DNA from 2 places in the Allobosea sp. 01N443 genome. Region 1 is predicted to be linked to the other one. Evidence: riboswitches for the same ligand, from Rfam matches in the RefSeq annotation. Region 1 holds a riboswitch; the other holds the start of a gene.

Region 1 (4,504 bases):
TTCATCCTCATGCTTCAGCGTCGCGCCGATGATGGCGCGGGGCCCGAGCAGGCGGCGGGCATCGTTCGGCTTCATGTCGTCGGCGCCGAGATGGACGCCGTCGGCACCGGAAGCGAGCGCGACATCGACGCGATCGTTGATCAGCAGCGGCACCCTTGTGCCGTGCAGGGCCGAGCGGATGGCCCGGGCCTCGCGCACCATCTCGCGCGTCGTCTCGGTCTTGGCGCGCAGCTGGATCAGGGTGGCGCCGCCATCGACCGCGGCACGCGCCAGGTCGGCCAGCGAGCGCCCGGCCGCGATCTGCGGATCGACAATGCCGTAAAGGCGGATATCAACGCTCACCCGTGCTCTCCCATCCGTTCGCGCAGCGTGGCCTCGTCCATCCCTGCCAGCGCGTCGATCAGGTGCACGGCGAAGCTGCCGGGCCCTTGCGATGTCTCTGCCGCAATCTCGCCGGCGACGCCATAGGCGGTCAGCGCGGCGGCGGCCGCGACTGCCGGATCGCCCTCGACCGCGCAGCATGCCGCGATCAGGGCGCCCGCTGCGCAGCCGACCCCGGTGACCCTCGTCATCAGCGGATGGCCATGGGAGACGGACAGCATGCCGCCTGCGCGCATGATCCGGTCGACCTTGCCGGTGGTGACGAGCGTGAGGTTGCGCTCGCGCGCCGTCTTGAGATCGGCAGCAAGCGCGGCCATCTCGGTCGCGTTGCCGCGCACGACGATGTTCGGCAGGCGCAAGACCTCGCGCGCCACGCGCTGGCGCAGCGGCGAGAGTTCGACGAAGACCGGATCGAAGACCAGCGGTTTCTGTCGGTCGCGCGCGACCTCCAGCAGCTTCGGGATGGCGAGTTCGCTCTCGGCATTGATCGTGCCGATGTTGATCAGGATCGCGCCGGCGCCCTCGGCCATTGCCGCGATCTCGTCGACATGGATCGCCATGGACGGGATCGCGCCGAAGGCGAGCAGCATGTTCGCCGTAATGTTCTGCGCCACCGTATTGGTGAGGCATTGCACCCGCGGGCGGCTCGCTGCCACCCGCGCCAGCACGCCTGCAACGACCGTCGCGTCGAGGCGGGCCGCGGTCATCGTCGCGCTCATTCCGCCGCCGGCAAGTAGAGATTGCCGCCCTTGGCGAGGAATTCCTGCGATTTCTCCGCCATGCCCTCGAGCGCCGCGCGTTCGTTCTCGCCCATCGCCAGCACTTCGGCGCGCAGATCCTGCGTGATCTTCATCGAGCAGAATTTCGGCCCGCACATCGAACAGAAATGCGCGACCTTGTGGGCATCCTTCGGCAGGGTCTCGTCATGGAAGGAACGTGCCGTATCGGGGTCGAGCGCCAGGTTGAACTGGTCCTCCCAGCGGAAGTCGAAGCGGGCGCGCGAGACCGCGTCGTCGCGGATCTTGGCCGCTGGATGGCCCTTGGCGAGATCGGCGGCATGGGCCGCGATCCGATAGGTGATGACGCCGGTCTTGACGTCGTCGCGGTTGGGAAGGCCGAGATGCTCCTTGGGCGTGACATAGCAGAGCATGGCGCAGCCGAACCAGCCGATCATCGCCGCGCCGATGCCCGAGGTGATGTGGTCGTAACCCGGCGCGATGTCGGTGGTCAGCGGTCCCAGCGTGTAGAACGGCGCCTCGCCGCATTCGCGCAGCTGCTTGTCCATGTTCTCCTTGATCTTGTGCATCGGCACGTGGCCCGGGCCCTCGATCATCACCTGGCAGCCCTTGTCCCAGGCGACCTTGGTGAGCTCGCCCAGCGTCTCCAGCTCGGCAAACTGGGCGCGGTCATTGGCGTCGGCGATCGAGCCCGGACGCAGGCCGTCGCCGAGCGAGAAGGAGACGTCATATTTGCGCATGATCTCGCAAATCTCGTCGAAGCGCTCGTAGAGGAAGCTCTCCTTGTGGTGCGCGAGGCACCAGCGCGCCATGATCGAGCCGCCGCGCGAGACGATGCCCGTGACGCGGCTCGCAGTGAGCGGGACATAGGGCAGGCGCACGCCGGCATGGATGGTGAAATAGTCGACGCCCTGCTCGGCCTGCTCGATCAGCGTGTCCTTGAAGACCTCCCAGTCGAGCTTGATCGGGTCGCCGCCGACCTTCTCAAGCGCCTGGTAGATCGGCACCGTGCCGATCGGAACCGGCGAGTTGCGCAGGATCCAGGAGCGGATGTTGTGGATGTTGCGGCCGGTCGACAGGTCCATCACCGTGTCGGCGCCCCAGCGGATCGCCCAGACCAGCTTCTCGACCTCCTCGGCAGCGCCGGACGTCACGGCCGAATTGCCGATATTGGCGTTGATCTTGACCAGGAAATTGCGGCCGATCGCCATCGGCTCCAGTTCGGGGTGGTTGATATTGGCCGGGATGATGGCGCGGCCGCGGGCGATTTCCTCGCGCACGAATTCAGGGGTGACGAATTCCGGAACCGAGGCGCCAAAGCTCTCGCCATCGGCATGGCGCTCGCGTGCGCCTTCGAGCATCGCGGCGCGGCCGAGATTCTCGCGATGCGCGACATAGATCATCTCGGGCGTGATGATGCCGGCCTTGGCGAACTCGTACTGGGTCGCCATCTGGCCGGGCTTCGCCTCGAGGATCGGGCGTGGGGCCGGGCAGGCGGGAACGAGCTGTTCAGGCGAGATATGGCCGTTATCGGCGGCAGTGACGGCGCGGCCGGGCACGGTCGTGAAGCCGGAGGCATCGAGCCAGGRGCGGCGCGGCTGCGGCAGGCCGGCATTCAGGTCGATCGTGACATCGCTCTCGGTGAACGGACCGGACGGGTCGTAGATCCGGACCGGCGGCTCGGAATCGGTGGTGAGCTGAACTTCGCGGAAGGGCACCCGCATCTCGGGATGGTCCGGCGGCGCGACATAGATCTTGCGCGAGCCGATGATCGGTCCGGTCGTCACGCTTTGAGGGGCAGCCTTGACGGTATTCTTCTGGGGCTTGGTGTGGGCGTTCATGGGATCTCCTCCTTGGTCCAAGGTTCAGGAGATCCGGGTTTAGAAGCGGTCCAGTTGCTGTCTGCGGGTACACGTGTGGCGCACGCCGCGTTCCAGTCCCTCCGCCGGTATGACCCGGATCAGGTTCGACGGGTTCGGCTTTGGACGCCATCTCAGCTCTTGCGAGCACCCCTCGGAACGAAGCGGAGGTTAGGGCCGGCGGCTCTTGAACGCAACCGGCAAGGGGCGGGATGCGGCCCTGCCATGCGGCGCCGGAATGCCGGGCTCAGGCGAGAATGTCGACGTTCTGGCCCTGGCCAGCGGCAAGAGTAGCCTTCTGGGACTCGGCACTCTGCTGCAGCATATCCACGAGCGCCTGGTCGGACGTCGCCTGCTGCTTCACCATCGCTGTCTGCAAGGTCTGGCGGGTCGAGGCTGCCTGGCTTGCGGCAAAGCCCTGCGCGATCGCGACGGTTGTCTCACTCATCTCAACTCTCCTTACGACAGGTCTTAAGCCGGAGAGCTTGCTGATTCCTGAATCCCCTGATCCGGGGAGACCGGCGCGACGGTCGCCCGCCGCGCCGGTTCTATTGGTTCACTGCGGCTGATTCTGCCCGGCCAGCAGCGGGGTGATGCGTCGGAGCGTGACGCGGCGGTTCTCGCGGGCGGCCTCCTGCGTCTGCACCTTGAGATACTGCTCGCCATAGCCCTGCGTCGTCAGGTTCTCCGGCGGCACCTGGAAATCGCGCGTCAGGATCTCGGCGACCGATTGGGCCCGGCGATCCGAGAGCGAGAGGTTGTCGACATCCGAGCCGACGGCGTCGGTATGGCCCTCGACCAGGAAAACCTCGTTCGGCGCGCGCTGCAGTGCCTGGCTGATCGAGGCGGCAATCACCGAGAGCCGCTGCGCCTGGTTGGGGGTGACCTCCCAGGACCCGGTCTCGAAGGTTACCGTGTCGATATCGACGCTGCGCATGCGGGCGCGCAGGTCCGGCGAGTAGCGGACCTCGTCGAGCGTGTAGCGGCGCGGGATCGCGGCGATCGGCGGGGCGGTGATCGTCTCATAGATCAGGCGCTGGTCGGCCTGCTCGGCGTCGACGATATAGCGCTCGCGCGGGATCGGCAGCGGCGGCGGCGGCAGCACGACGACCTCGTCCGAGAAGCGCATATCCGGCCGATCGCGGCGGGTGTTGTCGATCATCACGATCTCATCGCCATCGCGCATGCGCCGGGTCCGGCGGATCAGGCGGCCATCCTCGTCGGTCACGGTGATGATGCGGCTGCCGTCCGGCCGTTCGAACACGGTGACGTTCTCGTCTCCGCGCCGTTCGGTCCGTCCCTGCCAGCCGAGGTCGCGGAAGCGCTCGGTCTCGTCGCGGCGGATGATGGCACGGTCGTCGTCGCGGATGATCGTGCGACCGGGCTCGCGAATGATCGTGACGTCGCCCTCGCGGCGCTCCTCGCGGCGCCCGCGGACATCGTCGAGGCGCGTCGCGCCCTGCGTCGCCATGATGCCGCCGAGTACGCCTACGCCAAGGCCGATCGCAGCCGCGCCACCGAGGCCGA
Region 2 (2,890 bases), on a different contig from region 1:
CCGCGCTCGTCGCGGCAGCCGATGCGAATTCGGCGGTCGCGAGCATCGGTACGGCTGCGAGGCCGCTTGCGATGCTGAGGAGAGGCGGTGCGATCCACGCCGTCGCCAGAATGAGAACAAGGCAGTCCAGCCGCCGCAGGCAAGGGGCGAGGATATCGGGGCGCATTGCATGGCGCTCGGCACTTGCCTCGTCGCGGGCCGCCGGCACGAGTGCGGCGAGCGCAGTTGCAAGTCCGAGGCAGAGCACAAGCTGGAGTCCGGCGAGAGCGGCAGCGCGGGCGAAATCGGCCTCGAAACGGACCGCTTCGTAGATCGCGACTTCCAGCGTCGCATTGGCAGGGCCGCCACCGAGCGAGAGCACGACGGCAAAGCTCGTGAAGCAGAGCAGAAAGACGAAGGTGGCAAGCGCCGGGGCCTCTCTTCGGATCACGGGCCAGTCGAGATGCCGGAAACAATAGGCGGCGGAGAAGCCGAGCGCCGAGGCCAAGCGCCTCCGCTCTCCAGGTTCGCGGCCGAAGGCCTGAAGCAGCGTGCGCGTCACCAGCGGCGTATTCATCAGCACATGCGCGATCAGGATACCATGGAGCCCGTAGATCGCCGGTGGTTCGGCGCCGACGGCGCGCGCCAGGTCGCCGAGCAGCCCGGAACGGCCATAGATCGCGATGACGCCGAAGACGATCACGATCGTCGGCGCGACGGCTGCGGCGGTCAGCACGGCGAGCAGGAGGTTGCGGCCTGGAAAGCGGCGGCGCAGCAAGGCAAGCGCCAGTGCCGTGCCCAGCAGGAGCGAGAGCAGCATCGACAGGCCCGCCTGGACGGTCGCTCCTGCGACGAGGCGAGCGAGATAGGGGCCGAGCGGCGACAGGGCCGCGACGTCGCCGCCGGCTCGCGCCAGCCCGGCGAGCGAGGCGCCGGCGAGCGCAAGGATGGCAAGCGCGGTGAGCGTGGCCGGGCGGAACAAGGCCTCAGCGGCTCGTTGCGGCGAGCCAGGCGTCGATGAAGGTTCGGCGCTGCGTGCGCACCTCGTCCGGCGTGAACAGCAAGGTCCGTTCCGGCTTGATGACATCGGCGAATGAAGCCGGCAGTCCACCTGTCGCTTGTTTCGCCGGCATCATCCAGTTGCCTTCCGGGATCAGCGATTGGAAGGCGTCCGAAAGCGTGAAGGTGAGGAAGCGTTTGGCGAGTTCCGGCTGCCGCGTCGTGCGCGTCATGCCGGCGAGTTCGACATGCAGATAGTGGCCTTCGCTGAAGGGGGCGGCCTTGTACTGCGTCTTCTTCTCGGCGCCGATGTGATAGGCCGGCGATGTCGCGTAGGAGAGCACCATGTCGGCCTCGCCCTTGAGGAAGAGTCCGTAGGCCTCCGACCAGCCCTTGGTGAAGGTGACGATGCGCGGCTTGAGCCTGGTCCAGGCGGCGTCGGCGCCATCGCCGTAGACGGATCGCATCCAGAGCAGGAAGCCAAGCCCGGGCGCGCTGGTGCGCGGGTCCTGCAGTACGAGCTTTGGCCCATTCGGATCGTCGACAAGCTGCTTCAGGCTGGTGGGCGGCGCGGCAAGTTTGGTTGAATCATAGACGAAGGCGAGATGCCCCCAATCGAAAGGCAGGAAGGTATCGTCAGTCCAGGCGATGGGCAAAGTGAGCGCGGCACGATCCTGGCCATGGGGCTGGAACAGTCCCGTCGCCTTGGCTTCTGCAGCAAGGTTCATGTCGAGGCCGAGCACGGCATCGGCCTTGGTCGCTTCACCCTCCAGCTTCAGGCGCGCGACGAGGGAGCCGGCATCATCGCTTGCGACCCAGTTCAGCGTGCAACTGCATTGCGCCTCGAAGGCCGCCTTCACTTTCGCGCCGGGACCGTATTTCCCGGTGAAGGAGGAATARGTGTAGACCGTCAGTGCCGGTTTCTCCTGGGCCATGGACGGCGTCGCGAGCAGGAGCGCCGAGAGCGCGGCGGCGATCCGGGTCAACCGGTTGTTCAGAAAGCTCATGGCGTCACCCCGCATGCATTCGACGGCAGGCCATGACGGTCGAGAGGGAAGGCGGTCTCCGGTTGCGAGACGCCAATGCTCAATCCCTCCGCCGGCACGATCCGGATCAGGTTCGACGGGTTGAAAGCCCTGCGCTTCCCTCTCAGCCCGAAATCGCCGGGCACCCCGTTGAGACGGTCAAGGGAATAGCGAGCGGGCCGGGGCGAGTCCAGTTGATGCCGCCGGGCCATCGCAAGGGGCATTGCGTCTGGCCGCATGATCATGCTGGTATATCTCTTGCTTAACAGAAAGCAGGCGCGCCAGGCGCGAAAGCTCAAGAGCAAGGGGATGCCGCATGCGACTCAATCGCCGTCAGATTCTGGCCGGAAGTTCCGCTTTAACCGCTTCCAGCCTCGTTGGATTTCCGTCGCGCGCGCAGTCGCGCGCCAATACGCTGCGCTTCATTCCGTCGACGCCGTTGCCCTCGCTCGATCCGATCGTCGCCACGAGCTATGTCATCCGCAATCACGGCTATCTGATATATGATACCCTGTTTGCGACGGACGCGCAGTTCCGCATCCAGCCGCAAATGGTCGAGAGCTGGGAGACTGCGCCGGACGGGCTGCGCTGGACCTTCCATCTGCGCGACGGACTGATGTTCCATGACGAGCAGCCGGTCAGGGCGCAGGACTGCATCGCCTCGATCAAGCGCTGGTCGGCGCGCGATGCCTTCGGGCAGACTTTCGCGACATTCGTCGAGGGTTACGATGTCGTCGACCAGCGCACCTTCGCCATCCGCCTGAAGAAGCCCTTCCCGATGCTGCCGGACGCGCTCGGCAAGCTCTCCTCGAACGTGCCCTTCATCATGCCCGAGCGCGTGGCCATGATGGAGCCAACCAAGAACATCACGGAGGCGATCGGTTCCG

What was found. A riboswitch is a leader RNA that binds a small molecule or an ion and turns the genes downstream of it on or off. The one in region 1 is predicted to bind thiamine pyrophosphate.
Region 2: it holds a riboswitch for thiamine pyrophosphate, as region 1 does, so the genes downstream of both, thiB (thiamine ABC transporter substrate binding subunit) here and thiC (phosphomethylpyrimidine synthase ThiC) in region 1, are expected to answer to the same signal.

What each region holds. Positions count from the first base shown of each region.
Region 1 covers NZ_JBFTRC010000002.1:406-4,909, reverse strand. The annotation lists gene thiE (thiamine phosphate synthase) at 1-342, opposite strand, end outside; gene AC1DRP_RS01010 (hydroxyethylthiazole kinase) at 339-1,088, opposite strand; gene thiC (phosphomethylpyrimidine synthase ThiC) at 1,097-2,959, opposite strand; TPP riboswitch at 3,038-3,142, opposite strand; gene AC1DRP_RS01000 (hypothetical protein) at 3,225-3,425, opposite strand; gene AC1DRP_RS00995 (OmpA family protein) at 3,534-4,504, opposite strand, start outside.
Region 2 covers NZ_JBFTRC010000034.1:31,106-33,995, forward strand. The annotation lists gene AC1DRP_RS11565 (ABC transporter permease family protein) at 1-961, opposite strand, end outside; gene thiB (thiamine ABC transporter substrate binding subunit) at 966-1,985, opposite strand; TPP riboswitch at 2,052-2,163, opposite strand; gene AC1DRP_RS11575 (ABC transporter substrate-binding protein) at 2,320-2,890, shown strand, end outside.